Regions from separate parts of the Methylorubrum extorquens genome, predicted to be linked through region 1. Evidence: riboswitches for the same ligand, from Rfam matches in the RefSeq annotation. Region 1 holds a riboswitch; each other region holds the start of a gene.
The links. A riboswitch is a leader RNA that binds a small molecule or an ion and turns the genes downstream of it on or off. The one in region 1 is predicted to bind cobalamin.
Positions count from the first base shown of each region.

Region 2: it holds a riboswitch for cobalamin, as region 1 does, so the genes downstream of both, J2W78_RS20615 (TonB-dependent receptor plug domain-containing protein) here and J2W78_RS15845 (TonB-dependent receptor) in region 1, are expected to answer to the same signal.
Region 3: it holds a riboswitch for cobalamin, as region 1 does, so the genes downstream of both, J2W78_RS21390 (CbtB domain-containing protein) here and J2W78_RS15845 (TonB-dependent receptor) in region 1, are expected to answer to the same signal.
Region 4: it holds a riboswitch for cobalamin, as region 1 does, so the genes downstream of both, J2W78_RS22815 (TonB-dependent siderophore receptor) here and J2W78_RS15845 (TonB-dependent receptor) in region 1, are expected to answer to the same signal.

Region 1 covers NZ_JALJXF010000001.1:3,348,147-3,355,457, forward strand. Annotated here, with positions in the region: gene acnA (aconitate hydratase AcnA) at 1-1,745, opposite strand, end outside; gene ccmA (heme ABC exporter ATP-binding protein CcmA) at 2,459-3,106, shown strand; gene ccmB (heme exporter protein CcmB) at 3,103-3,771, shown strand; gene J2W78_RS15835 (hypothetical protein) at 3,815-4,078, opposite strand; gene J2W78_RS15840 (hypothetical protein) at 4,213-4,632, opposite strand; gene J2W78_RS24755 (hypothetical protein) at 4,726-4,857, opposite strand; cobalamin riboswitch at 5,221-5,420, shown strand; gene J2W78_RS15845 (TonB-dependent receptor) at 5,542-7,311, shown strand, end outside.
Region 2 covers NZ_JALJXF010000001.1:4,417,095-4,424,405, reverse strand. Annotated here, with positions in the region: gene J2W78_RS20630 (ABC transporter ATP-binding protein) at 1-697, opposite strand, end outside; gene J2W78_RS20625 (FecCD family ABC transporter permease) at 694-1,740, opposite strand; gene J2W78_RS20620 (ABC transporter substrate-binding protein) at 1,737-2,582, opposite strand; gene J2W78_RS20615 (TonB-dependent receptor plug domain-containing protein) at 2,590-4,569, opposite strand; cobalamin riboswitch at 4,691-4,887, opposite strand; gene J2W78_RS20610 (NAD(P)/FAD-dependent oxidoreductase) at 5,172-6,065, opposite strand; gene J2W78_RS20605 (class I SAM-dependent methyltransferase) at 6,209-7,072, shown strand.
Region 3 covers NZ_JALJXF010000001.1:4,578,517-4,585,827, reverse strand. Annotated here, with positions in the region: gene cobN (cobaltochelatase subunit CobN) at 1-847, opposite strand, end outside; gene J2W78_RS21410 (DUF4349 domain-containing protein) at 861-1,757, opposite strand; gene cobW (cobalamin biosynthesis protein CobW) at 1,754-2,788, opposite strand; gene J2W78_RS21400 (DUF1636 family protein) at 2,785-3,192, opposite strand; gene J2W78_RS21395 (CbtA family protein) at 3,185-3,958, opposite strand; gene J2W78_RS21390 (CbtB domain-containing protein) at 3,988-4,167, opposite strand; cobalamin riboswitch at 4,209-4,409, opposite strand; gene cobU (bifunctional adenosylcobinamide kinase/adenosylcobinamide-phosphate guanylyltransferase) at 4,476-5,009, shown strand; gene cobO (cob(I)yrinic acid a,c-diamide adenosyltransferase) at 5,009-5,611, shown strand; gene J2W78_RS21375 (PAS domain-containing sensor histidine kinase) at 5,842-7,311, shown strand, end outside.
Region 4 covers NZ_JALJXF010000001.1:4,891,721-4,899,031, reverse strand. Annotated here, with positions in the region: gene J2W78_RS22815 (TonB-dependent siderophore receptor) at 1-1,441, opposite strand, end outside; cobalamin riboswitch at 1,603-1,811, opposite strand; gene J2W78_RS22810 (tlde1 domain-containing protein) at 2,256-3,437, shown strand; gene J2W78_RS22805 (YybH family protein) at 3,574-3,957, opposite strand; gene J2W78_RS22800 (OsmC family protein) at 3,990-4,433, opposite strand; gene J2W78_RS22795 (PAS domain-containing protein) at 4,699-5,148, shown strand; gene frc (formyl-CoA transferase) at 5,248-6,498, shown strand; gene J2W78_RS22785 (alpha/beta hydrolase) at 6,691-7,311, opposite strand, start outside.

The DNA of each region.
Region 1 (7,311 bases):
GGCTGACCGTCCGAACCCTGGCCGAGCGGCTCCGTGGTGATGTCGATCTGGAGCGAACCGGCGAGCGCGTAGGCCACCACCAGCGGCGGCGAGGCGAGGTAGTTCGCCCGCACGTCCGGGTTCACACGGCCCTCGAAGTTGCGGTTGCCCGAGAGCACCGCGGCGGCGACGACGTCGTTGTCGTTGATCGCCTTCGAGATCGGCGCCGGGAGCGGCCCGGAATTGCCGATGCAGGTGGTGCAGCCGAAGCCGACGAGGTTGAAGCCCAGCGCGTCGAGGCTCGCCTGGAGGCCGGACTTGTCGAGATACTCGCCGACCACCTGGCTGCCGGGGGCGAGCGAGGTCTTCACCCACGGCTTCGAGGTCAGACCCTTGGCGACCGCGTTGCGGGCGAGCAGGCCGGCGCCGATCATCACGCTCGGGTTCGAGGTGTTGGTGCAGCTCGTGATCGCGGCGATCACCACGTCACCGTGGCCGATGTCGAAGTTCGTGCCCTCGACCGGGTAGCGCCGGGCAATGTCGGCGGCTCGTCTGAACTCCTTCTCCATCGAGTCGGCGAAGCCGTCCTTGGCGCTATCGAGCAGCACCCGGTCCTGCGGACGCTTCGGGCCGGCGAGCGACGGGCGCACCGTGCCCATGTCGAGTTCGAGCGTGTCGGTGAAGACAGGATCGGGGGTCTTGGCGTCGCGCCACATCCCCTGCGCCTTGGCATAGGCCTCGACCAGCGCGATGCGATCGTCCTGGCGGCCGGTGACCTTCAGGAAGTCGATGGTCTTCTGGTCGATGGGGAAGAAGCCGCAGGTCGCGCCGTATTCGGGCGCCATATTGGAGATCGTGGCGCGGTCGGCCACCGGCATGTCATCGAGGCCGGGCCCGTAGAATTCCACGAACTTGCCGACTACGCCCTTCTTGCGCAGCATCTGCGTGACGGTGAGCACAAGGTCGGTCGCGGTGGTGCCCTCGGGCAGCTTGCCCGACAGCCGGAAGCCGACGACTTCGGGGATCAGCATCGACAGCGGCTGGCCGAGCATCGCGGCTTCCGCCTCGATGCCGCCGACGCCCCAACCGAGCACGGCCAGACCGTTGACCATGGTGGTGTGCGAATCGGTGCCAACGAGGCTATCGGGGTAGGCGATCTCGGCGCCGTCCTCGTTCCTCGTCCAGACCGTCTGGGACAGGTATTCGAGGTTGACCTGGTGGCAGATGCCCGTGCCCGGCGGCACGACGGAGAAGTTGTCGAACGCCGACTGGCCCCATTTCAGGAAGGTGTAGCGCTCGCCGTTGCGGGCGTATTCGAGGGCGACGTTGTCGCCGAGCGCCTTCGGGGTGCCGAACTCGTCCACGATCACCGAGTGGTCGATGACGAGATCGACCGGCACCAGCGGGTTGATCTTTTGCGGGTCGCCGCCAAGCGCCACCATGGCGTCACGCATCGCGGCGAGATCGACCACCGCCGGCACGCCGGTGAAGTCCTGCATCAGCACGCGGGAGGGGCGGAAGGCGATCTCGGTCTCAGCCTTGCCCTGGTTGCCGAGCCACGCGACGGCGGCCTCGATATCCGCCCGCTTGACCGAGCGGTCGTCCTCGAAGCGCAGGAGGTTCTCGACGATGACCTTCATCGAGAACGGAAGGGCGGTCGAATCGGCTAAGCCATTCTTCTCCGCCTCGGGAATCGAGTAGTAGGTGTAGGTCTTGCCGCCTGCTTGAAGCGTTTGGCGAGCCTTGAAGCTGTCGAGGGATGCCACGGCGAGTCGGGTCCTGAGCTGGCGTTAGCGAACACGGAGCAGGCATAACCTGCGCCACGAGAGGTGTTCGGCCGAAAGGCGCTCCAAGGAGCGCGCGCCGCCCCGGGGGTGCCCGGGTAGCGAGTGCCCTCGGGAAACTCCCGGCGGCCGGGAGGCCCGCGAATGACACTCAGGATGGTGCGCGAGGGGCGATTTGGACGCCCTGGAATGATCGCGCGGCGCAGCCTGGGCCGGTCTATAGAACGTTTCGAAATTGGCCGCTACTGGTCCGATGACACAGGCTCGCGACTGATATCGCGGTCCCGCCCTGCCGATGCGCCCGACTCCCATCCGCGGCTAAGCCGTGGCAGCGGTGTACCGCGTCCCAGAACGTCTCGCGTTGATCCAGAGTCAGGCGTGCGAGTCGGGCCTCCGATTGTGTGCGTCCGGCGACGGGATCGCAGGCAAAAGCCTCTCCGGACGTGTCAGGTGGAGCCCGAGCATGTCTCGGCACCCATGGTCGGCCATCCTGCGAAACTGCCATCCGGTATCACCGAATCAATCCGTCGGCGACCGGAGCGGTTCGCGCGCCGTCGAACGATCCGCTATAGGCCGCACGAGACCGACCTCTCCGCTCGCGAGATGTCCCGGTGTCACCTCGCGCAAGGCGAGGAGATCAGACAGGCAGGATCGAGACGAAGCGTGCGGACCTCAACCTCATCGAAGGCCGATCCGTGCGGTTGATCGTCGAGAATCTGGCCTGTCGCCGCTCCGGACGCCGCATTTTTTCCGGCCTTTCCTTCGCGCTTGGACCCGGCGAAGGCTTGATGGTCACCGGGCGCAACGGCGCAGGCAAATCGAGCCTGCTCACGATGCTGTCCGGCCGCCTCAAGCCCGATACCGGCACGATCCGCGCCGAGGGCATCGGCGAGGCGAACCTGCCGGAATGCCTCCACGTGGTCGGGCACAGGGACGGATTGAAATCGGCGCTGACGGCCGCCGAGAATCTCGAATTCGCCCGCGACCTGCTCGGCAGTCCCGCGGCCTCCCCGAAGGCGGCCCTGGAGGCGATGGGCCTGCCGCACGTGGCGCGCTTGCCGGTCGGCTATCTCTCAGCAGGGCAGCGGCGCCGGGTGGCGCTGGCGCGCCTCCTCGTCTGCCGCCGCCCGCTCTGGCTGCTCGACGAGCCGACTGCCGCCCTGGACCTCGCATCGCAGGGTGTTCTCGCCGGACTGATGGGACGCCACCGGGCCGAAGGCGGGCTCGTGGTTGCTGCAACGCACCAAGCCCTCGGCTTGGAAGATGCCCGCGAGCTGCGCATCGCCTTAGCGACATCCGACGCTGTCTCCGAGGCGGCGTACCAGGCAGAGGATTGGCTGTGATCCGTGCCTTCTCCGCCCTCCTCGCCCGCGATCTGAAACTGGCCGCCCGGGTCGGGGGCTCGGGCGCGCTGTCGCTCGTTTTCTTCCTGATGATCGTGGTGCTGGTGCCCTTCGCGCTGGGCCCCGACATGAACCTGCTGTCGCGGATCGGCCCCGCGATTCTCTGGCTGTCGGCAGTGCTTGCAACCCTGATCGGTCTCGACCGGTTGTTTCAGTCGGACGAGGAGGATGGCTCCCTCGACCTGATGACCGCCGCCGCGGTGCCGCTGGAGCTGGTGGTGCTGGCCAAGGTTCTGGCCTCCTGGCTCACCACTGGTCTGCCTCTGGCGCTCGCTTCTCCGCTGTTCGGCCTGCTGGTGGCACTCTCCCCGAAGGCCATGGGTGCCACGGCCCTGACGCTTGCCCTGGGCACGCCGGCCCTGGCCTTCATCGGCGCCGTCGGCGCGGCGTTGACCGCCACCATCCGTCGGGGCGGCCTGATCCTGGCCATTATCGTACTGCCGCTGATGGTGCCGACTCTGATCTTCGGGGTCTCAGCGGCCGAGGCTGCCGTGGGCGGCACGGTGCCGTTCACGACCCCGTTGACGGTGCTGGCCGCCTTGAGCCTGATCGCGGCGGTGGTCGGCACCCTGGCCGCCGCCGCCGCGCTACGCTGGTCGGAGTGACCCTGGCGCGGCGCTCGGGAGGCTGCGTCTCGGTTCGCCGGATCTACTTATCGCAGCCGATGCAGATCCCGGTGTCGATCTTGTCGTTCTTCTTCTCCATGGCGTTCTCGCGATCGGGATTTCCCGAGCCACGAGTCGCACCGCCCGCCCCGGGAGGCGGCATGGTCTGACCGACGGCCGAGGTGTTCGGTGCGTAGATGGTCGAGGTCGGACCACCACCGGTACCGGTCTGCGCCGGCCCTTGGGCGGCAGCGGATGTGGCGAGGGCCGCGACCAGAACCGCGGCAAACGAGAGACGTGTGATCATCGGCAAACTCCCTTGGAGCTGGAACGCACTAGACCCCTGAGGGTTCATGCCGATCCACCGCCGGAAGCTGGCTCACTATCGGTTCTCGCGAGCACCGTTCTATCAAGATCAAGCTCGGCAGCGCTTCTCCGGATTCAGTCAGGCCAGCAGATCGTCGCTTCGCGCAGTCCCATCAGATGGGCTTCGCCGAGCCCGAACGAAGGAGAGGCATCGAACACCTCGCCCGCCACGCTCACCTCGCAGGCTTCGCCGAGAGCGCCACCGGCGCACAGTTCGAGGGCACGTGTGCGGCCTTGCGTCTCCGCGGCCGCGATCCGGATCAGAAGCTTGCCGGCCAAGCGGATATTGCCCGCTGCATCCTCCGGCAACAGGCCGATGCAGGTGATCTCGTCGTCGGTCGCGTGGACGAGGTGGCAATGATCGAGCGTGACGCGTTCACCGACATGGTGACGGGCCGCGGCGGCGAAGGCCGCTGCGTCCGCATGCGCTTCGAATGCGTGAGCGCCGCTCGGGAGCAGAAGGCCGCTCAGGATGAAAACGCATTCGACTCGCATGGAGAACCCCACCGCACGATTGTGACCGCGCAAACTTCGCAATTTGCAGGCCGAAATCGATCAGGGGACGGCGCATTCCGGGAATCGGCGATGTCAGCGGGTCTGTCCGGTCTCGGGAGCGTGGGTGTTCTGGCTGTCGGTCGGGCCGGTCAGCGTGAAGGCGAAGACGACTAGCCCCGCAAGGATCATCAGCGCGACGGGGAACACGAACATCCAACGGGGCATATCTGGCATCCATGAGCGGGCATTCGGAGCACCGAAACCCTTGGGCAGCCGAATGGCTCCGCCTGAGCTGATGAGATCGGAGCCGAACATATGCGACAAATGCATGCCCGATCCGACGCGTCGGCGATTGCTTTGTGCACTGCAACCTGAGAAATCATGGCCATGCCGGATCGCGATGGCGTCGCGGTCCTGCAGCCCTTCTTGGGCGTTTCCTCCCTAGACTTCGGGCCGTCCTTCGGGGCGGCCTTTTTTCTTTTTGGCTGCCATGCGCCCCTGCGCACAGGCCCGATCCGCGATTGTGGATCGCCCCTCGCAACGGGGCACCCCGGGCGACGGGCGCATTGACCGATGCGCAGCCTTGGCGATAGCTTGACCGTTGACGGTTCCCGCAAGGGATCAAAAGGGAACGCGGTGGAGGGCTTTCGAGCCAGATCCCGCGGCTGCCCCCGCAACTGTGAGCGGAGAGCCCTCCATCACCACGTCACTGGGCATGCCTCGCCTGGGAAGACGATGGGGGACAACGACCCGTGAGCCAGGAGACCTGCCGTCAGCCGTGGTCACACGCGAGCCATGCCGGGCGGGGTGTCCCAGCAGGTGTCGAGACGCTGAAGGCTCGTGGCCCGCAGCGGATCGGCCTCGGTCGCGGTGACGTGCCACCGTTGCTGCCGAGGCCTCGTTTCCATCATGTCCCCCCTTCACCGCCGCTCCTGCGGCTGGTCTCTTCTGTCCGCCGTCGCCGCCCTCCCGCTCACACTGTCCGGCCCGGTTCGGGCTCAGGCACTGCTGACGCATCTCGATGAGATCGCGGTGCAAGGCGGTACCGGGATCGGCTTGCCCGCCAACGCGCCGGCCGACGCCGTCGGAGCGGAGGCCGCCGCGGCCCTGCGGACGCCGAGTCTGACGCAGTCCTCGCCCGTCGGCCTCAACCTGCGCACGCCATCGCGCTCGGCGAGCCGTCTCGGTCTCACGCCGCTGGAAACACCGGCAAGCCTCGACATCATCTCGGGCGAGACGATCCGTCTGCGCGGTCAGACCAGCGTGCTGGAAGCCGTGTCGCAGAACGGCACCGGCATCACGGCCTTCGGCTCGCCGGGCAATGGACTCGGCTTCTTCACCGCCCGCGGCTTTGCCGGTCAGAATTCGATCCAGACGCTGTTCGACGGCACCCGGCTCTACGTCGGCGCCAACACCGTTACCTTCCCGTTCGACACGTGGAACGTGGAACGGATCGAGGTGCTGCGCGGGCCGGCCTCGGTTCTCTACGGGGACGGGGCCATCGGCGGCATCGTCAACGTCGTCTCGAAGAAGCCGCTGTTCACGCCGCTCAACGTCGCGCGCTTCGGTCTCGGTGAGGACGGCATCGCCCGCGCGGCGGTCGACTCGACCGGGCCGATCGGCGAGTCGCTCGCCTACCGCCTCAATGTCAGCGGCAACCGTGCCGACGGCTGGATCACGCCGGAGGGCGACTTCCGCAACCTCGCGGTCTCGGGCGCACTGACGCTCCAGGCGAATCCGGATCTGGCCTTCACGCTCAGCCACGATCTCGGCTACCAGGAGCCCACCCGCTACTGGGGCTCGCCGCTGGTGAACGGGCGTGTCCCCGACGCCATCCGCTTCAACAACTACAACGTCCGCGATTCGAAGATCGCCTGGACCGACAACTGGACGCAGTTCCGGACGGAGTGGACCCCCTCGGCCGACGTGACGGTGCGCAACACCGCCTACCGCCTTCAAAGCCGCCGGCATTGGCGCGACGTCGAGCAGTACCGCTTCAACCCGACAACCGGCCTCGTCGACCGCTCCGACTATCTTGAAATCTACCACAGCCAGGAACAGGTCGGGAATCGGTTCGACGCGACCTTCCGCGGTTCCCTTTTCGGGTTAGCCAACACGTTCTCGGCCGGCTTCGACGTGAACCACGTGAGCTTCCGGCACACCAACAACTTCACCTTCTCCGAAACGCCGACGAGCGTGCCCCTGAACAACTACGATCCCGGCTTCTTCCCGCCGGAAGGGCGGGCGAGCCCGGCCTACGCCACGCGCACGAACCAAGCTTCGGTCTTCGCCGAGGATCGGCTTTTCCTGACCGACCGGTTGTCGTTCCTCACCGGCGTGCGCTTCGATGCGCCGCGTCTGTACCGGGAGGATCTGCGCAGCGGCGCGACCTTCGAGCGCTCGTTCCGCGCCCTCGGCTACCGCTTCGCGCTGCTCTACGAGCCGACGCCGGACACATCGCTCTATGCGCAATACGCCACCGCGACGGATCCGGTGAACAGCCTGATCACTCTCTCGCAATCGCTGGCCGGCTTCGAACTCTCGACTGGCCGTCAGGTCGAGGTCGGCGCCAAGGGCCTCGTTTTCGGCGGCGCCGTCGAGTGGACGCTGGCCGGCTACCGCATCGTCAAGGACAACCTGATCTCGGCGGTTCCGGGCCAGCCGACGGTCTCGACGCAG
Region 2 (7,311 bases), 1.1 Mb from region 1:
GGGCAAGCAAGGAATCGGTCAACGCCTCCTCCGGCCGCCCGTCCGCGACCAGCCGGCCGCCGGACAGCACGACGATCCGGTCGCAGAACCGGGCCGCGAGGGCGAGGTCGTGTAAGACGGCGACGACCCCGACGCCGTCGCGCGACGCAGCGCGCAGCAGGGCCATGGCGTCGAGCTGGTGGGCGGGGTCGAGGGCCGTGACCGGTTCGTCGGCCAGCAACCAATCGGCCTCGACCGCGAGCGCCCGGGCGAGCAGCGCGCGCATGCGCTCGCCCGACGACAGGGTCGGCTCGGTCCGGTCGGCGAGGTGCCCGATGTCGGTACGCTCCATCGCCCGCGCAACGGCGACCGCGTCGGCGTCCGAGAACCCCGCGAAGGCACGGCGGTGCGGCAGGCGGCCGAGCGCCACGATCTCGCGCACGCGCATCGGCCAGCCGATGCCGGCACCCTGGAACAGGGCGGCGACGCGGCGGGCCCGTTCGTCGCGGTTCAGGCTGGACAGCGCTCGGCCTTCGAGGATGACGCGGCCTCGGGCCGGCGCGACCAGCGCCGCCAGGACGCGCAGGAGCGTGGTCTTGCCGGCGCCGTTCGGCCCGACCAGCCCGACGAAGCGGCCGCGCTCCAGCACAAGGTCGATGTCCGACAGGATCGTCCGGCCATCCAGCGTGACCCGGACGTCGTGGAGACCGAGGCTCATGCCGGCCTCCCGCGGTTGCGCAGCAGAAGGACGATCAGGAATGGCGCCCCGACGAGCGCGGTCACCACGCCGAGCTTCAGCTCGGGCCGGGTGGCGAGCAGGCGCACGCCGATGTCGGCGGCGAGCACGAGGACAGCGCCGGCGAGGCCGCTCGGCAACAGGTTGGCGCCGGGCCGGGCCCCGACGAGCGGACGCATCAGGTGCGGCACGACGAGGCCGACGAAGCCGATGGCGCCGGAGACCGCCACCCCGCTGCCGACGGCGAGCGCCGCGCCGGTGACGAGGCGCAGGCGGACTGAGACGAGGCCGATCCCGAGGCTCGCCGCGGTGTCCTCCCCGAGCGTGAGAGCGTCGAGTGCGGAACCGGTCGAGAGCATCAGGCCCCAGCCCACCACCATCAGCGGCAGGCAGAGGAGGACGTGGTCGAGGCTGCGGTCGGCAAGCGAGCCCATCAGCCAGAACACGATCTCCAGGGCCGCGTAGGGGTTCGGCGACAGGTTGAGCGCCAGCGCGGTCAGGGCGCCTGCCAGGCTCGACAAGCCGACGCCGGCCAGGATCAGCCCGAGCGTGGAACTGCCGCGGGCGGCGAGCACGTTGAGGAGCAGCGCCGCCACTGCCGCGCCGGCAATGCCGCCGAGCGGCAGGGCCAGGCTCAGCGAGGCGGCAAGCCCGCTGTAGAAGACCAGCACGGCCCCCAAGGCGGCAGCCGAGGAGATCCCGAGGATGCCGGGGTCGGCCAGCGGGTTGCGCAGGTAGCCCTGCATCGCCGCGCCGGTCAGGCCGAGGCTGAACCCGACGAGGCCACCGAGAAGCGCTCGCGGGACACGCAATTCCCACAGCACCATCGCGGGCAGTGTGGTCTGACCGGCAACGAGGTCCGCGAACGCGGCCGGCACGTCGAAGGGTGCATAGCCGATCGCGACCGAGGCGAGCGTCAGGGTGAGGATCGCGACGCCGAGGACGGCGACGACGGCACCGCGGACGCGCAGCGTGTCCGGGCGTCGCGAGACGGGATCGGCGATGGTCCGAACGGGCGCGTTCATGGCCGAGGCGCCCGCGCGTTCGCGGCGGCCGCCAGCTGCGCCACGACCTCGGCGACCTGAGGGCCCGGACAGGTCCAGAAGCGGTTCGGGATGGAGACGGTCCGACCCCTGCGCGCGAGAGCCCGGAAGACGGGATGGTGCAGAAGCGTGTCGGCGAGCGAAGGCATGCCCGGCGTTCCCTCGTCGGTCACGATCAGGTCGGCGTTCGCGAGCGCGGCGGCTTCGAGCGGCACCTGCCCGAACCGGTCGCGGCCCATCTCGGCAGCCATGTTCACGAGGCCGGCGGCGCGGATGAGCGCGTCGCCAAGGCCGCCGGGCGCGACCGTGAAGGCGTTCGGGCGCATGACGAGGGCCCGCAACGGCCGTGTCGATGGGGTAACCGACGCGAGCCTGGCATCGAGGTCTGCGACCAAGGCCTCCCCCCGCTCGGGGTGCCCGAGCGCTCGCGCGACCTGCCGGATCTGGGAACGCACGCCGTCGAGGTCGGTCGGCACGCCGAGTTCGAGCACGGGCGAGCCGACGCGCTTGAGCATGCCGACGGTCGCGCGCGTCGTGAAGGCGCCCGCGATGACGAGGTCTGGCCGGAGCGCGACAACCTCCTCGGTAAGGCCGCGCGTCACCGGAACTCCGGCGGCCTCGGCTGAGACCGTCGATCCGCGTGGGTCGCCGGCGAGATAGGTGACGGCCAGCACCTGGTCGCGGTCGGCGAGCCGCAGGACGAGCTCGTCCGCGCACAGGTTCATCGAGACCACGCGCACCGGCGCCTCGGCCATGCCGGCGGCCTGGGCCGCGGGCACGGCGGCCAGGACCGCCGACAGAAAGGTCACGGCTCGTGACGGCATCGTCACCTCAGAAGCTGGTCAGGCGCACGCCGCCGTAGACGGCGAGCCCCGGCCCGAGGAACCCCGTCGGATTCTCGTAGCGACGGTCGAACAGGTTATCGATGCGCCCGAACACGCTGACCGTCTCGCTGACATCGTAGTTGACCGCGAGGTTGACGAGGGTGAAGCCAGGGTTCTTCAGGCGTGGAACGGAGAAGTCCCGGTTGCCGTCGACGAAGGAACCGAGCACGATCACCGTGCCGCTGAAGCTCAGGCCCGGCGAAGGGTTCCAGAACGCCGTGGCGCTGCCCTTGTGTCGCGGTCGGCGCAGAAGCTCCTGGTTGGTGATCTCGTTCTTGGTGACCGTGTTGGTGTAATCGACGCGGCCCGACAGCGTCTCCGTGAACCGGACCGAGGCGAACGCCTCCGCACCGTAGGATACGGCCTTGCCGACGTTCTCGTTCGAGGTGAAGCTCGCGTTGGTGTTGATGAGGTTGGTGAAGTCGTTGCGGTAATAGGTGGCTCCGACCAGAACCCGGTCGCCGAGCGGCTGCTCGAAGCCCGCATCGTAGCCGAGGCTCTCCTCGGGCTTGAGGTTCGGGTTGGCGAAGAAGTTGAACGCCGGGAAGCTCTGGTAGAGTTGGCTCAGCGTCGGCGCCTTGAAGCCCGTCCCGACGCTGCCCTTCAGGCGCGTGTCCGTGAACGGCAAGATGTAACTCGGTGCGACCCGGAATGTGGTGGCCGGGCCGAACTGGTCGTTCTCGTCATGGCGGAGATTGGCGACGAGGAAGGCGCGGTTGAACGGCGTGAGCTGCACCTCGCCGTAACCCGCGGTGTTGCCGTTCCTCGCCCGCAAGGAGTCGGGAACGGAGCCCGGCGAGGTCGTGAACAGGCTCTCCTCGTCCCGCTGGGCGCCGAACAACACGATGTTGCCGGGTGAGAGCAGATAGTCGCCGCGATACTCAAAGCGTGTCCGTTCGCCCAAGCCCGTGGTCCCGTCGGGTGTCGCCAGCGGATCGAGAGGCCCCTGCTGCCGGTTGAACAGGTTCGAGTAGTTGATGGCGAGGATGTTGTGGAAGCCGGCGAACGGCGTCCACTCGGCCTCGTTGCGGGTGAAGATTTGCTGGACCGCCGCCTCGCTGCGGAAGGCCGCGGGTGCCGCCGGGAAGGTGCTGAAGTCGTCGCCGGTCAGCAGCAGCCGTGAGTTGATGAAGCGCGTGACCGAGTTGATGCGGAACGTGTCGGTGAACTGGTAGCCGAACTTCGCCGAGACGGTCTCGTTGTCGTAGAAGTTCGGATGGATCGGGCGCCCGAACGGCACGAGGTCGGGCGGCGTGACGGGGGTTGCGGCCGCCCGGAAATGGGCGACCGAGACCGAGTAGTCGAAGCCGTTCTCGGCACCGCTGATCCGACCCGACTGGTTGAAGGTCCCGAACGAGCCGCCCTCCAGGCGCAGCGACGCCCGCGCCGGCCCCTCGCCGCGCTTGGTCGTGAAGGAAATCACGCCGCCGATGGCGTCCGAGCCGTAGAGGCCGCTCTGGGGGCCGCGCAGCACCTCGATGCGCGCGAGGTCGTCCGTCAGGAGTTGGCCGAAGTCGAACGACCCGTTGCCGTTCGACGGGTCGGTCGCGTCGATGCCATCGATCAGCACCTTGGTGTGGTTGGAGTTGGCGCCTCGGATGAAGACGGAGGTCTGGCCGCCGGGACCACCCGTCTGAACGACGTTGAGGCCCGGCACCTGCTGGAGCGCGTCCGGCACGGTGCGGCGCTGCTGCTGTTCGAGTGTCCGCTCGGTCAGCACGGTCACGCTCGATCCCACCTGGGCGGTCGGTGTCGGCACGCCGGTCGCCGCGACCGAGATTTCGTCGAGGGTGGTCTCGACGCCGGCCGGGGCGGCAGCGAAGGGGGCGGCGGTTTGCTGGGCCGCGGCGGGAGCGCAGGCGAGGATGGGAAGGGCGCAGGACAAAGCCAGCGCTCCGCGAAGCGCGGATCGGCAGAGATGGGGCACGGCGACAGGGCCTCGGGCAACGGCAGTGGCACGTCACCGCGAACGAGGCCTCGGCGCTCGCGTCCCGATGGGATCACGCCGCTTCGACACCCGCCAGGACACCCCGCCCGACGCGTTTCGCGTGTGACCACGACTGACGGCAGGTCTCCTGGCTCGCGGGTCGCTGCCCTCTCACCGTCTTCCCGGGCGAGGCTGCCCAGTGACATGGTGGCGGAAGGCTCGCCGCTTACAGTTGCGGGGGCAGCCGCGGCATTGAGCTTTCGCCCTCACCGCGTTCCCTTTTGATCCCCGAGGGGAACCGTCAAGCGAGTGTTATTTCAGGGCCGCGCGTCGAGTCAATGAAATCGAAGCCCGGACTTCCTCCGTCTTCGTGCCGAACAGCATCCACCCGCTGAACGACGGCTTCGCGCCATTGGCGGACCTCTGCATCCGATCTCACGAAGGTCTGCTTACACAAGAAGAGTAGCCGCACGCATCGAAAGCTGCTGCCGCGGTGGATGGCGGCGCACACCACCCGGTCGCAGGAAGCGGTGCGAGACTCCTGGAGTTTGGCAACAGGCTTCGGGTGGGCAGCGGGGTTTAAGCGGCATCCACCGCCGCTCTCAAACCACCATCGATTGCTGGGCGAAGATGCCCGCCATCGCACCTTGCGATGATGCCTGGGTGACTGAGGGCATTCCGGGGGTGGCGAGGTCACCGGCGGCGTAGATGCCGGGCACGTTGGTTTCGCGGCGCTCGTCGACCTTGAGGGCGATGCCGCCGGGCGTGTCGACCGTGGCGAGGCCCAGTGTTTCATGCAGGCGTGCCGAGGGCTTGTTGCGAGGATGCGCGAACAGGATGTCGACCGGGACATGGAGGCCGGTGTCGACAATGACGCCGGCAGCATCGCCCCCGTGATTCACGACCTCGACGATCCGGCCATCCACGACAGGTACGTTGCGGCTCGCCAGACTGGCGCGGATGTCGGGCTTGATGTCGTGACCGTCGGCGAAGAGCGTCAACGTGTCGGTCCAATCGCGATACAGCTTGGCAAAGTTGTTCGACTGGGGCCCGGACCAGACAAGGCCCCAGTGCCGGCCCGCGACCTCGAAGCCGTCGCAATAGGGGCATGGCACGATGGACTTGCCCCAGCCTTCGGCAAAGCCCGGGACAGCGGGCATTTGATCGGCGACGCCATAGCTCAGGATCAGGCGGCGCGCCCCGAGGCTTTCGCCATCGCCGGTCAGGACGGAAAAATCGTCGATGGCTCCGGAAACGCTGTCGGCCCGCGCGCTGACCAGCCTGATCGTGGGGTAGCGCGCCAACTGCCGGCGCGCCTCGGCCAGGATGTCCGATGGTGGCTTGTGGTCGTGGCCGAGCAGGCCGTGCGAATGGCCAGCGAAGCGGTTACGCGGCAGGCCGGTGTCGAGAACGGTGACCTTGCGGCGGGCACGGCCGAGCTGCAGGGCGCCGGCGAGGCCGGCAAAGCTGCCGCCGATGATGATCACATCATCCATGGTGATGAGCTCCGCGTCGCGAATGGCGGGGGGGCCAAGTCTGGCGCGCGACCGCTTCGGCGGCCTTCCCCTTTGGCTTGCGTTCGCCGACTTTATAAGAATATAAATTTTGAACGCAATTTATTTTTCGAGAAGGGTTTGACATGGCGGAGCGAGATGCCGTTCAGGCCGCCGATTGGAAGGGTCAGGACGGGGGGCGCTGGGTCGCTTACCAAGCCCGGCTCGAAGCCATGCTGGCTCCGTTCGGTAAGGCCGCTCTCGAAGCCGCCGCGCCCGCGGCGGGCGAGCACGTGCTCGACGTCGGCTGCGGCGCTGGCGCATCGAGTTTCGCTCTGGCCGCCCGTGTCGGCGCGAAGGGGCACGTGCTGGGCGTGGACATATCCGAACCGCTGATCGGCAGAGCTCGCGCCCTCGCGCCAAGGGATATGCCGGCCATGTTCCAGCTGGCCGACGCCGGCAGCGTCGCGCTGCCCGAGGGCGCGTTCGACATCCTGTTCTCGCGGTTCGGGGTGATGTTCTTCGACGATCCGATAGGGACGTTCGAGCATCTGCGCCGCGCGCTCCGGCCGGGCGGCCGGGTCGCCTTCGTCTGTTGGCGCGGCGCGGCCGAGAACGATTGGGTGCGCCTCCCGATGAGCGCGATCAACGACATCGTCCCGCCGACTGCGCGGCCCGATCCCGAGGCACCTAGCCCTTTCGCGTTCGGCGACCGCGGGCGGGTGGAGCGCATCCTGTCGGCGGCCGGCTTCACCGATATCGATATCGCGCCCTTCGATGCTTCCGTCCCGTTCGGCGAGGGCGAGACGCGGGACGCGGCAATCGACGACGCGGTGGAGATGACGTTCGAGGTCGGCCCGCTGGCACGCGCACTCGCTGATCAGCCCGACGACATCCGCGCCCGCGCCTTGGCCGCGGTTCGTGCCGCCTTCGCGGGCCGCGCCAGCGAGCGGTCAGTGATGATGGACGCCGCCGCGTGGATCGTCACGGCGCGCAATCCGGCAAGCTGACTGGGGGGCACCAGGGAAGACGCCCCTCTCGATGGCTCGGCGTCAGCTATGGGAACGGGGTGGGCACGGTCAGTCCGTCGTTCACCCCGTTCGCGCTTGCCCTGCGCCAGGACCAGCGTTCCTCGGCAGGCATCGATCCCCTGCGTTGAGGTGGTCGGGCCGGACGCCTCGTACAGACGCACGTTCATCCGCACCTGAATCGGCTTGATCTGGAGTTTCCGAGCGCCTCAGTGGCACTG
Region 3 (7,311 bases), 1.2 Mb from region 1:
CGGGGCAATCGGCGGCGTCGAGCACGAAGCCGGCATCGTCGCGGGCCGAGAAGGCGGTGGCCGCGAGCACGATGTCGGGCCGGCGCAGGGCCAGGGCCGCGCGAAGGACGGCGACGGCCTCCGGGTCCTTCAGGCTCGACACGGCGAGCGTGACGCTGCCGATGCCGCGCTCGGTCAGCGCGGCGGCGAGCCCCACGGCCGGCGCCGTCTCGCCGGAGAGGATCGCCGAGCGATAGACCAGCAGCAGCGCCAGGGGCCCCGGCCCGGCGGCTTGCATCGCCGTCTCGAGGGAGAGCGGCCCGCAGCCGGGGCACCACGCGAAGCCGCGCGGCAGCGCCTGCGGCGGTGCGGCCTCGAAGGCGGCGCCGGCCTCCGCCGCGAGGGTGCGCAGCAGGTTCTTCAGGTTCTCCGGGCCGCCCGCACGAAAGTAGGCGTCGAGACGGATGCAGGTCTCCGGCGGCAGGGTCGAGAAGGCGTCGAGGCGCGGGTCCGGCCGGTCGTCGCCGGGCAAAACCGCGAGCCCCACACCCTGCGCCCGTGCCGCCGCCGCAACGCGCTCGATGCCGTAGCGCCAATAATCGAGCCCGCCGAGGCACCGGATGACGCAGACCTTCGCGCGGGCGATCACCGCATCGACGTAGAGATCGACCGACATCGGGTGGCGCAGTTGCGCCATCTTGGCGAGCCGCAGCGACGGCAGGCCGGGCTCGGCTGCGTGTGCACGGGCGACGGCCGCGAGGTCCGTATCGGTAAATGACAAAAAGACGATCTCGCCGGGGCTCTGGCCGAGATCGACCGCCGCCTCGCCCTCGTCGAGGGAGACCGTATCGAGGCGGATCAGGTGCATGGCGCGAGCGCCCTCACGGCTCCAACGGGACGCGAGCCGGATGGGCCCGCTTGCGCCGGATGCGCCAGACCAGCCGGAGGAGCAAGGCGGCAAAAAGGACAACCGGCAGCCAGGGCAGGCTGGCGACGGTGAAGCGGAGGGCAGAGGCCGCGCTCTCGCCGAGGATCGGGCCGCTGCGGGCCCAGACCTCCTGCACCGGAGCGAAGGCGCCGGCCCGCGCCCGGCTGGTGCGGAAGTCCACCGTGACGATCTCGGTGTCCACGCGCTCGTCGAGCCCGCGGCGCGTCCCTTCCGACTCCTCGATCTGGCTCTGGACCTGCGCCAGCTCGCCGGCGATCTTGATCAGATCCTCGGCCCGGTTGTCCGGCTTCTCGGCGAGCGCGGTCAGGCGGGTGCGGTAGTCGTTGAGCTGGGTCAGCCGCCGGCCGGTATCGGCAATCGAGGCCGTCAGATCCTCGGCGCGGGTCGCCTGCTCGATCAGCACGACGTCGCCCGCCGCCTCGCCCGGCAGCGGACCGGTGACGAAGGCGACGTAGGCGGCGACCGCGGCGTGCGGCAGCCGCACCTCGATCTGCGCCTGCGGCGGGCTCGCGCCGTTGCCGTCCCGGATCGAGGAATTCAGCAGCGTGCAGGTCGCGGTCTCGTCGAGGCAGCGGTCGCGGGCGGCGGCGAAGTGCGGGGCCACCCGGTCCGGCCCGAGGCCGACGGTGAGGTCGTGGCGATAGGCGAGCTTGGCCGCGCTTCCCTCACGCGCGGCGGAGACGAAGGGCGCGGGCGCAGGGGCCTGGGCCATCCGCATCTCCGCGTCCGCCTCGCGCCGGCTGTTGGAGCAGCCGGCGAGAAGGGCGAGGACGGGGACCGCGAGCCAAAGCCCGCGCGGCAGTCGGCCTGCGGCCGCGCCCCGGCTCATCCGCGCAGGGCGGCGGCGACCGCAGCCTGATCGAAGCCTTTGAGGCCGATGACGACGAGGCGTCCGTCGCGCGGCTCCGAACCCTTCCACGGGCGGTCGTAATGAGAGGCGACGCGCCGGCCGACGCCCTGCACCACGAGGCGCATCGGCTTGCCCTTCACCTCGGCAAAGCCCTTGATCCGCAACACGCCCTCGGTCTCGGCGGCCTTCTCCACGCGGGCGGAGAGATCTTCCGGGCTGCCGGCGATGCCGACCGGGATCGCGACGGATTCGAAATCGTCGTGGTCGTGATCCTCGCCCTCGCCGTGATGCGAGGGCCGGGCGTCGAGGTCGTTCTCGGCCGCCGCTGCGATGCCGAGCAGGACCCGCGGGTCGAGCCGGCCGTGCTCGGTCGCGACGATCTCGACGGCGCGCGGCAGATGCGCCTCGATCTCGGCGCGGACTTGTCGGAGGCCGGCCTCGTCGAGCAGGTCGGCCTTGTTGAGCACCACGAGGTCGGCGCAGAGGATCTGGTCCTCGAACACCTCCTCCAGCGGGTTGTCGTGATCGACCGATTGGTCGGCCGCGCGCTGGTTGGCAAGCGCCTCGGGGTCCTCGGCGAACATCCCCGCGGCGACCGCCGGGCCGTCCACCACCGCGACCACGCCGTCCACGGTGACCCGCGAGCGGATCGCCGGCCACTGGAACGCCTGAACCAGGGGCTTGGGCAGGGCGAGGCCGGAGGTCTCGATCAGGATATGCTCCGGCGGCTCGGGCCGGTCGAGAAGCTTGGTCAGCGCCGGCACGAAGTCGTCGGCGACCGTGCAGCAGATGCAGCCGTTGGGCAGCTCCACCACCGAATCCTCGTTGCAGCCCTCGATGCCGCAGGCGGCGAGGAACGAGCCGTCGAAGCCGAGATCGCCGAACTCGTTGACGATGATCGCGAGCCGGCGCCCGCGGGCGTTCTCGACGGTGTGGCGCACGAGCGTCGTCTTGCCAGCCCCGAGGAAGCCGGTGACGATGGTGCAGGGAATCTTTTCGACGAGGCTCATGATGGGGTCTCCCCTCGGGCCGCCTTGAGCGGCGGGATGCGGGCCACGACGCCCTTGCGAAACGCCTCCGGCCGCTCGCGCCAGGGCACGACGCCGTCGGGGGTTTCGAGGTAGCGGCGCAGACCCGCCAGGATGGTACGGGCGGCGGTATCGGGGTCTTCGAGCGCGTCGAAGTCGCCGTAGACGTAGGTCCAGCGGTTCGGTGAGGCGACCGCCACGGTGCAGGGCCGCTTGCAGACCGAGAGGCACTCGGCCCCCTCGATCGTCAGGCCCGGCACGGGCGCGCGCCCGGCCTCCGCATGCAAAGCGGCCAGCAACTTGGCCCCGGCGCGTGGCTCGGAGGCATCGCCCGCCGCGCGGCAGGTGGTGCAGACCGACAGGATGGCGGTGTCCGAATCAGGCATTCGCGCGGGCACCCGCCTCGCGGCCGAACAGGCCCCAGGCCCAGCCATAGGCCAGCCCGATCACCGCCCAGAACACGAAGCCGATGGCGAGCGAGCGCGCGGCGAACTGCGCGGCCGTGGCCGGCGGCACCTGCGAGCCCACGGTGTCGATCGATTGCGGCGCGCCCGCGAGATGCGGCGCGACGATGAGGACGAGGCCGCCCAGGATCGTCAGCGGCACCCGCCGCACGGCGATCAGGTAGAGGCCGAGCCCGGTCGCCACCACCGTCATCAGCCACCACGCCTGGCGCAGCACGAGCGGCGCGGCGCCCATGCCCGGCAGTTCCGGCGGCAGGCCGATGGCGGGTGCCAGCGCCACCGCAAGGAAGCCGGCGATGCCGACGACGAGGCCGCCCTGCGGGGTCGGCTCGCGGCGAAGCGCCAGCATCACCGCCGCCAGAAGCAGCGCGTAGCCGACGCCGCCGACCAGCGTTGCGAGACCGGTGAAGGCCATGCGCTGCAGGCCCGGTGCGGGCTGCCACTCGTCGGCCTTGCCGTGGTCGTGCCCGCCCTCGCCGTGACTGTGCTGGGACGGCGCGTGGGCCGGTACGATCAAGGCGGCGAAGGGGGCGTCGGTTGTCGGTGTGAGGGCGGCATGCGCCCCCTCGCCCTCATAGGTCTCCGCTTGAAGGATCAGCGGGGAGGTCAGCGCGAGCTGAAGGCCCGTCGCGACGACGGACGCGAGGAAGCCGGCGACGAGCGCCGCCGACAGCAATCGGGTGATCATGGAACTGCTTGAAGCCGCTGGAACGCGGATCAGTGGCAGGGGAAGTTCTGCGCGTGGCGGAAATCGTGCGCCGCGTTGTGCAGCACGGTCGCCGGAGCGAAGCCCGCCACGAAGACGAGACCGAGGCCGAGGAAGGCGGCGACGAGAAGCGCGCGGGCGCCCTCGGCGGAGCGGGTGGTGGCCTGGGTCTGAAGGGTCGCAGTCGTCATCGGGTCACGGGCTCCGGCCGCCCCACCGGCGGCGTTCGAGAACAAAACTTCGCGGGACGGCAGGTCTCCTGGCTCGCGGCTGGTGTCGTGCCTGCCGCCTTCCCGGATCACCCGGTGGCTCGTGGCAGGAACTCGCCGCTTACAGTTGCGGGGGCAGCCGCGGAATCGAGGTTCTTGGAGAAACCTCTCACCGCATTCCCTTTTCACCCCGTTGCCGGGGCACCGTCACGGGCCGCTTGTAACGCGGAGCGGCCAGCCTTGCAAAGCGCCATTGCGTGAACGGACGCCCCCGGTGCAAACCGGCGGTCATGACGGAGGCTGCACCCGACCGGATGACCCTGGTGCTCGGCGGCGCGCGCTCGGGCAAGAGCGCCTATGCCGAGCGGCTGATCGAGGCCTGTCCGGCTCCTTGGCTCTACATCGCCACGGCGCAGGCCTGGGACGAGGAGATGCGCGTCCGCATCCATGAGCACCGGGCGCGGCGCTCGGGCTCCTGGCAGACCCTCGACGTGCCGACGGCCCTGCCGGAGGCGGTGGCCGCCGCGACCGGGCCGGTACTGGTCGATTGCCTGACGCTCTGGCTCACCAACCTGCTGCTGGCCGAGGCCGATCTCGAAGCGGCCACCGACGCCCTGGCACGGGCCTGCGCCGCGGCGCCGGGCCCGCTGGTGCTCGTGGCCAACGAAGTCGGCCTCGGCATCGTGCCGGACAACGCGCTCGCCCGCCGCTTCCGCGATGCGGCCGGGCGGCTGCACCAGCGGTTGGCGCGCGACGCCGACCGGGTCGTGCTCACCGTCGCCGGCCTGCCGCTGACGGTCAAACCCTCACGCGAGAATCCTTGATGACCGAAGACGATACCCGCCACCGCGAAAAGATGGCCAAGCGCAAGGCGGTGCAGGACGCCGAGGTCGCCTCGAAGAAGATCGAGAAGGGCCTGCTCATCGTCCATACCGGCCCCGGCAAGGGCAAGACGACCGCCGCGCTCGGCCTCGTGCTGCGCATGCTCGGGCGCGGCCACCGGGTCGGCGTGGTGCAGTTCATCAAGGGCGCCTGGGACACCGGCGAGGCCCGCGCGCTGAAAAACTTCGGCGATCAAATCGCGTGGCACGCGCTGGGCGAGGGCTTCACCTGGGAGACGCAGGACAAGGCCCGCGACATCGCCGCCTGCGCCAACGCCTGGGACACGGCCAAGACGCTGATGGCGGATTCCAGCATCCGCCTGCTCGTCCTCGACGAGTTGAACATCGCCCTGCGCTACGACTACCTCGACCTTGAGGCGGTGCTCGCGGACCTGGCCGCCCGGCGCCCCGACCTCCACGTCGTCGTGACCGGCCGCAACGCCAAGCCGGCGCTCATCGAGGCCGCCGACCTCGTCACCGAGATGGGCAGCGTGAAGCACCATTTTTCCGCAGGCGTGAAGGCGCAGGAGGGGATCGAGTTTTGAGTTCGCGCGTCGTCGCGCGATTCTGGATTCCAAACCCAATCTGATTGACGCGGCAAAGGGCTGCTCAGGGCGGAAAGCAGATGTTGATGCCATGACTGCGAGCGGACACGTCGCATTCATTGCATCGGAAGCGCACGAAACCAACATCGGTCAATTGACCTGGCCGACGGCGTCCGCCTCATGGATCCATGACGCAAGTTTCTGAGCCGTGGATCGGCCGCGAATGTGGGATGTCCGCCTACATCCGTGACCATGACTGGAGCGCGACGCCGCTCGGCCCGGTCGGGCGGTGGACGGAGCGTTTCAAGCTCATGGTCGAGCAAGTGCTCGCCAGCCCCCTCATATCGGGCCTCACCTGCGGACCCGAGCGCATCCTCGTCTATAACGAGGCGGCCGCGCGGCTGTTCGGGGACCGACACCCCGGCGCACTCGGCCGTCCCATGTCCGAAGCGTTCCCCGACACGTGGCCGGTCGTCGCCCCCCTCTACGAGCGTGTGTTCCTAGGGGAGAGCGTGCATGTGCCGGCTCAACCGTTCGACCTGGGCGGGAGCGAGGTGTTCGACACCTACCTGACGCCCATGCGGGACGAAGCCGGCGCGGTGATTGCGGCACACATGGTCGGCTTCGAGATCGGCGGCCGGTTGCGCACCGAGGCGGCGTTGCGGGTGAGCGAGGAGCGGCTCGCGCGCGCATTGGAGGCGGGCGATGTCGGCGTGTGGGAGATCGACCTCGCCACGCTGGACGCTTGGCGCTCACCGCAGCACGACCGCATCTTCGGGTACGAAGCACTCCTGCCCACGTGGACCTACGACACGTTCCTCAATCATATTACGCCGGAGGATCGGGACTCAGTCGACGCCTGCTTCCGAGACGCCATCGCCGCGGGCGGGCAGTGGAACTTCGAGTGTCGAATCCGGCGCGCGGACGGCAAACTCCGGTGGATTGGGGCGCAGGGTCGGATCGATCCCGGCGCGGGACGACACCTCCGGCGCATGAAGGGGACGGTGCGCGACATCACGGAGCGCAAGAGTTCCGAGGCGGCTCTGCGCGAAAGCGAGGAACGGTTCCGCGGGCTCGTCGAGGGCTTCGGCCAGTTCAGCTGGGAGGCGCACCCAGACGGGTCCATCGTCGCCGACAGCCCAGGCTGGCGCGCCTTCACCGGCCAGCGGCTGGACAAGTGGCAAGGCTACGGCTGGCTGGATGCGATCCATGTCGATGACCGGGCAGCGACCGAACAGAAGTGGCGCGCGGCGGTCGCCGCGGGGAGCGCGGTCGATGCCGAGTATCGCTTGTGGCACGCGTCCAGCGCGTCGTGGCGGTGGTCGAACGTTCGCGTCGTGCCGATTACGCGCCCCGACGGCACAATCCGTAAATGGGCGGGAGTCAACATCGACGTCAACGATCGGTGCATGCTGCAGGCACGCCTGGAGGTTCTGGTCAACGAGTTGCAGCACAGGGCGCGCAACCTGCTGGGTGTCGTCGCCGCTATCGCCGACAGGACGGTCAAGCGCGGCGGGTCGGTCGAAGCGTTCGAGGAACGGCTCCAGGCGCTCAGCCGGGCACAGGGCCTGCTCAGCCGAAGCGGCAGCGATACCGTCGAGGTCGGTGCGCTGGTGCGGGCGGAACTCGCTGCACACGTGGACGAGTCATCGGACCGGATTGAGGTCGGCGGGCCGCCGGTGCTCCTGACCGCGCGGCAG
Region 4 (7,311 bases), 1.5 Mb from region 1:
CCCGCGGGGTTGCCGCGAAATAGGTCTGATCGACCTGGGAGCGCGGAATGCGCTCGCGGAACGACTGCTCGAAGAAGTCGAAGCGTACGCCGAGCAGCGCCTTCCATTCGGGCGTGAGGACGATCTGGTCCTGCGCGTAGAGGGCGGTGTTGGTGATCCGTTCGAGGTTGTTGCGTGGGATGGTGATCGGCGGCAGCGGCTGGCCGTAGCGCGGATCGTAGATGTCGATGGCGTAGGGGCTCGTGCGGAAGTTCGAGCGCAGGTAGAGCACGCGGCTATCGGTGCTCTCGCGCTCGAAGCCGAGCAGCATGGTGTGGCCGATGCCGGCGGTGTCGAAGCGCCCGACCACCTCGGCTTGGCCGATCGCCGTGTCCCAGCGGTAATCGCGCACGTTGCGGTCGCGCGAGACGGTGCGGTTGTCGGCCGCGATCGCGCGGATCTCGGCGGATTCGCCCTCCAGCGTGCCGGTGTTGAAGTGGGTGGCGAGCCGCATCTGCCAATCGGCGTTGAAGCGGTGATCGACGCGGACCTGCATCGTGTTGTTGGTCTGATAGGTGCTCTGGCCCGGCTCGCCGAGGAACCGCGAGATCGGCAAGAGCCCAAGCCGCCCGTTGAGGGCGATGACGCCGCGGTCGAACACGATGCGGTTGCGCAGAAACTCCGTCTCGACGGTGATCCGCGTGTCCGGGGTGATCTGCCAGCTCAGGACGGGCGCGACGAGCAGCCGGTCGCTGTCGACGAAATCGCGGAAGCTGCCCTGGCGGCCGGCGGCGAGGTTGAAGCGGTAGGCGAGCGTGCCCTCCTCGTTCAGCGCGCCGCCGGTATCGACCGTGCCGCGGAACTGCCCGAACGAGTCCCACAACCCGCCCATCTCGACGAAGCGCTCGACGGTTGGCTGCTTGGTGATGATGTTGACGAGCCCGCCCGGATCGCTGCGCCCGAACAGCCCGCCGCCGGGGCCTTTGAGCACCTCGACGCGCTCGACGTTCTGGGCGTCGGGCGGGGGCGGCGTGCCGCGGTTGAGCGGAAAGCCGTTCTTGTAGATCTCGGAGGTGGTGACGCCGCGGATGGCGTAGCTGAACACGGACAGGCCGCCGAAATTGTTCTGCTGCGCCACGCCCGGCGTATAGTTGAAGACCCGATCGACACGGGTGGCGGCGAGATCCGTGATGACCTCGCGCGGGGCGACCGTGACGATTTGGGGCACGTCGCGCTGGGGCGTATCGGTCTTGGTGCTGCTCACCGCGCGGTCGACGCGGTAGCCCGGCGTCGGCCCGATCAGGCCGATCGTGCCGGCCGCCGCCGTCCGCCCATCGGGCGCGCCGTTGCCGACGCCCCGGCTCCGGCTTTCGCCTTCGACCGCAAGCTCCTCCAGGGTGACCGATTCCTGCGCCCGCGCCTCCGGGACGGTCAGGCCGGCGCAGAGCAGCGCGGCGAGCATCCAATGCGGGCGCCGGATCGGGACGTCGATGGCGTTGAGGCTCGTCCGAACTGTCACAAGGCGCGCTCTGGCTGTTCGGACGCGCGCCCGAGCGGGTGCCCGCCGGGAGCGCAGGGAACGCTCCCACCGATCAGGCACGCCGCCGGAGCACCCCGCCCGGGGGACATCGTCGCGCCAAGGCAGGTCTCCTGGCTCACGGGTCAGCGCCCCCATCTCGGCCTTCCCGGTGCAGGGCACCAGTGACCGTCGGCGACGGAGGCTCGCCGCTCACAGTTGCGGGGGCAGCTTCGGCCTCGCCCGGACGGGCTTACCGAATTCCCTCTTAGCCCTCGGACATGCATCCGGGGGAACCTTGGCCGCAGCAACTTCGCTGCGATGCGGCGCAGGGTCAACATGCCGAACAATGAAATGTAACAACATCACACAGTCTGTGGCCCGCAGAGCACAAGGGTCCAGCAGCAAGTCGCGTGGCGGGTGCGCTTTCTTCATCGGCTCGAACGCGAGGACACGAGCCAATAGCGACGGTCCGATCGGCCTCGTTGTCGGCTGTCGATCGCGAATTAGCGGTGGGTCGAGAGGCCGGCCCCTCACCGCCTCGTGGCGCGCACCAGCCATCGAGAAGATGCATCGAACGATTTTCGAAGGACGGGACCGAGCTTTAGGCAAGATTAACCAAGATCCCGTTCAATGACGAAGGCTTAAGGTTGATCCTTCCCTAATCGGCGAAGCCATCTCGTTTGTCATTCTGGCACAGATAGGCCGGGGATGACGGCGCGAGGCCGTGTGGGATCCGCGTTGTCGAGTACCGCCCGCAATGGACATCGCTGAGCTCGTCCAGAGCCGCTCCGCCCGGCCCGTCATCCGCCGCCGCCGGCGCCCGCCTGTCGCGGCGCTCGCGTTGACCGCCCTCGGCGGTCTCGCGGTCGCCGGGATGCTGCAACCGCAGGATCGGGCCGCGCCTGCCCCCGTGGAAACCGCGCAGGTCTCGGGCGAGACCGAAGGGGCGGAGACCGTGCAGGCCGCGCCCGGCGCGCTGGCCTGGATGCTCGATCCCACCCCCGTTCTCGACACCGCGTCACGCGGCTTCGTCCCGCGGACCCCGCAGGCTTCCGCCTTCCGGGCGCCGCCCGCCTCGGAGCCTTCCGCGCCGGAGCCGGCCCCGACCCTGGCCGCCCTCCCCGCGGACCAAGCCGCCGACGCCGCGCCCGCAGTCACGCCGCGCCCGGCTGCGCCGACGGCCCGCCTCGCCCTCACGGTGCCACTGCCGGTGCGGCGGCCCGACGAATTCCGCTACGAGCCGCGCATGCAGACCGCCCGGGCGGCGACGCCTCGGATCGCCACGGCATCCGCGGCGCGCGCCTCCACCGAGCCGACCCGCAGCGTGTTCAGCGCCGCCGTTACCGACAACCGCAACTTCCTCGAGAAGATGTTCGATCTGCCGGGCTCGGCGCCCGCGCCTGCCTCTGCCTCGGACAAGGCGATGGCCTATGCCGGGCTCGACAGCGGAGCGGTCGATTCGGCGGCGCGGCGGCGCGTCGTGCCCGGCCCGGTCTCCGAGCCGGGGGTCGCCGTCTACGATATCAGCGCCGCCACCGTAACGCTGCCGAGCGGCGAGGTGCTGGAGGCCCATTCCGGCCTCGGCGTCGCCCAGGACAACCCGGACCACGTCCATGTCCGGATGCGCGGCGCCACCCCGCCCGGCGTCTACGATCTGCGGGAGCGCGAGGCCCTGTTCCACGGGGTGCGGGCGATCCGCCTCAACCCGGTCGGCGGCTCGGCCGCCATCCACGGGCGCGACGGCATCCTCGCCCACACCTACATGCTGGGCCCGAGCGGCGCCTCGAACGGCTGCGTCGTGTTCCGGAACTACACCCGCTTCCTCCAGGCGTATCTCAGCGGGCAGGTCCGGCGTCTGGTCGTGGTGCCCGGCACCGCCCCCGGCGTCTTCGCGGGCCGGCGCACCGCCACGCCGCGCCGCTCGGCCTCCGCGGACTAGCGGGTTTCCAAAAGGGATCATCCCTTTGGCGGGATACCGGGGCTGAGCCCCGGCTTCCCATCAACCAGGGCTCTGTCCTGGACCCGCGAAAGGCCTCGTCCTTTCGAAACCTCTGACTTGGGGCTCGGTGAGCCCGTCAGCCTTTGGCGACGGGCTTGAGCTTGAGTTGGTCGATGGCCCAGCGCCACGTTCCGTCCGATTGCCGGCGGGCCGACTCGACCGAAAGCGCTCCGTTCGGCAGCCGCGCGAAGGTCAGCGCGAGGTCGCCGTTGCGGATCGCCGGCAGGGTCTCGGGTTCGGGAAAGTCCGACTTGCGCGCGAGCAGATCCGTGTAGAAGCGGCGGATCTCGTCGTGGCCGGTGGCCACGATGTCGCCCGCGGCCACCACGGCCTGCGGCTCGTACAGGGCGACCAGCCCCTCCGCATCGCCGGCATTGGCCCGCTCGTGGAAGAGCCGGGCCAGATCCTCCGGCTCGCGTGCCACCTCCATCTGCGTCACGTCCCGCTGCGTCTCGCTCATCGGTCGTTCCTCCCTGTCTGTTTCAGGCCTATCTATTTCAGGCGGTTGCCCTGCCCGTCGCGCACCGCGACCGCCACCGGAACACCGGCCTTGACGCTCTCGGACACGGTGCAGAACTGCTCGAACTGAGCGAGCACCCGGTCGAGCCGATCCATCGACGCGGCGGGCGCGCCGAGCGCGATATCGACCTCGATCCCGACGAGGCGCAGGCGGCCTTCCGCGTTGCGGGCCACGCGCCCGATCGCCTCGGCACTCACGCCGCCGCCCTCCTGCCGGTACTTGCCCAGCGCGAAGGCGAGGCTCGCGCAAAGGCAGTTGCTCACGGCGGCGATCAGCACCTGCTCCGGTGAGGGGCCGGTGCCGCCACCGATCGGTTCCGGCTCGTCCGTCAGCAGTGGAACGAAGCTCTCGCCGAAATCGATCCGGAAGGCATAAGCCTCGATCTGCCGGATCCGAATGCTGTGCTTGCCCGACATCGCAGCCTCCTCACCTGCCTATCAACCCGCCGCTGCACGATCTCGTTCGAGCGCCGCAGTGTGCCTTGACCTAAGATTCGTATCTGGTATACCAAATGCCAATAGCGAGCTACCGGAAAGAGCGACCTCGATCCGGAAGGCCCGAGACCCGGGAAGCCAAGGAGGCAACGCCTGCCATGACCGAACGCGGCATACTCGACAGACATCGCGGCTCTCTGCTCACGGCGCGGCCTCACGGCTAGCCGGCAGCGGAAGGGGGCAACGGATGGCCCAATCGCAGACCTTCGACACGTCCGGGCTCGTCGCGGCAATCGGCGACGCGGTGGTGATCTCCGACGCGGACGGGCGGATCGTCATCTGGAATCCGGCCGCGGAGCGGATCTTCGGCTTCTCGGAAGCCGAGGCGCTCGGGCAGAGCCTCGACCTCATCACCCCGGAGCGTCACCGCCGACGCCACTGGGACGGTTACGCCAAGACGATGCGCACGGGCGAGACCCGCTACGGCACGTCGCTGCTCAAGGTGCCGGCCCTGCACAAGGACGGGCGGGCCCTGTCCATCGCCTTCACCGTCGCGCTGTTGCACGGCGCGGCGGGCGAGGTCACCGGCATCGCCGCGGTCATCCGCGACGAGACCGAGCGCTTTCAGGAAGAGCGCTCCCTGCGCCGCCGCGTGGCGGAGCTGGAAGAGGCTTTGGGCACCCTCGTCTGCGCCTGAAGCGAGGCGCCTAAGCCATTCAGCAATATTACCGACGACAATATTTTTCGATTTTCCAACGACGACCCACAACGAAGTCGAAATAGGGAGAAAACCAAGATGACCCAGCCGCTCGACGGAATCAAAATCATCGATTTCACCCACGTCCAGGCAGGCCCGGCCTGCACCCAGCTTCTCGCGTGGTTCGGGGCGGACGTGATCAAGGTCGAACGTCCGGGCTCGGGCGACGTGACGCGCAACCAGCTTCGCCACGTCGAGGATGCGGATGCGCTCTACTTCACGATGCTCAACTCCAATAAGCGTTCGCTGACGCTGGACACCAAGAACCCGCAGGGCAAGGAAGTCCTGGAAAAGCTGATCCGCGAATCCGACGTAATGGTCGAGAATTTCGGCCCCGGCGCACTCGACCGCATGGGCTTCACCTGGGCCCGCATCCAGGAGCTCAACCCGGGCATGATCCTCGCCTCGGTGAAGGGCTTCTCCGACGGGCACCATTACGAGGACCTGAAGGTCTACGAGAACGTGGCCCAGTGCGCGGGCGGCGCCGCCTCGACCACCGGCTTCTGGGACGGCCCGCCCACCGTGTCGGCCGCCGCGCTCGGCGACTCGAACACCGGCATGCATCTGGCCATCGGCATCCTCACGGCGCTGCACCAGAAGACCAAGACCGGCAAGGGCCAGAAGGTCGCCGTGTCGATGCAGGATTCGGTGATCAACCTCTGCCGCGTGAAGCTGCGCGACCAGCAGCGCCTCGACGCCATCGGCTACCTCGAAGAATACCCGCAATACCCGCACGGCGAGTTCACGGACGTGGTGCCGCGTGGCGGCAACGCGGGCGGCGGCGGCCAGCCGGGCTGGGTGCTCAAGTGCAAGGGCTGGCAGACCGACCCGAACGCCTACATCTACTTCACGATCCAGGGTCACGCCTGGGCCCCGATTTGCAAGGCGCTCGGCCGTGAGGAGTGGATCGACGATCCGGCCTACAACACGCCCCGCGCCCGCCAGGACAAGATTTTCGAGATCTTCGCGATCATCGAGGATTGGCTGGCCGACAAGACCAAGTTCGAGGCGGTCGATGTCCTGCGCAAGTTCGACATCCCCTGCTCGCCGGTGCTGTCGATGAAGGAGATCGCCGACGATCCGTCGCTGCGCGCCAGCGGCACCATCGTCGAGGTGCCGCACCCCAAGCTCGGCTCGTATCTGACTGTCGGCTCCCCGATCAAGTTCTCGGACCTGAAGGTCGACATCAAGGCTTCGCCGCTTCTGGGCGAGCACACCGACGAGGTCCTCGCGGGCCTCGGCTACTCGCCCGAGCAGATCGCCGCGATGCACGAGTCGCGCGCGGTCTGAGTGGGGCGCGGCGGCCCCGGTCTCGGGGCTGCCTGCACAGGATGGCCAGCCTCTTTCGGCCATGATCCTCCCGGGACGAGGCATCGCCCCGGGAGCGCATGACCGGGCGTGACGCCCGGGTTTCTTCCTCCTCCGATGACTTTCCCGGGCCGACTCCGTCGGTCCGGTTTTTCGTTGTCCGGCTTGCGTCGCCTAAACGAAGAAATCGCCTAGGAAGAAGTCCACCGCTTGGCGCACCACCTCCGGATCGTAGGCGTGCGGACCGTCGTACTCGATGTAGGTGAGGTCGTACCCCGCCGCCCGGAGCAGCCGGGCATGGTTGCGGGCGCTGCGGTCGATCGGGATCTGCTCGTCGCGGGTGCCGTGCGATAGGAAGACTTTCGGCGCACCCGCCTGCACCTGCACCGACATGAACCCGGCGGACGACACGATCAAGTGGCTGACCCGGTCGCCGTTGGTAAGTCCGAGGGACAGCGCGTAGCTGCCGCCGTCGGAATGGCCCGCGAAGGCGAGATGGCCCGGATCGACCAGGAAACGGTCGGCGACCTCGGCCAGCGCCCGGTCGAGCCGCTCCCGGTCCGGCCCGTTGCCGGCGATCACGAGATCCCAGGTCGGGTGCAGCGATTGCGGCGCGAGCAGCAGGAAGCCGCGCTTGTCCGCATGCGCCTCCAGCATCGGCAGAATCTTCTCGGCGCTGCCGCCGCCGCCGTGGAACAGGACGACCAGCGGTGTCGGCAGGCGCGGATCGATGTGCTCGGGCACGCGGAGCATCGCGTCGCGGGTCTCGAACAGGCCCAGCGCGTGGCGGCCCGG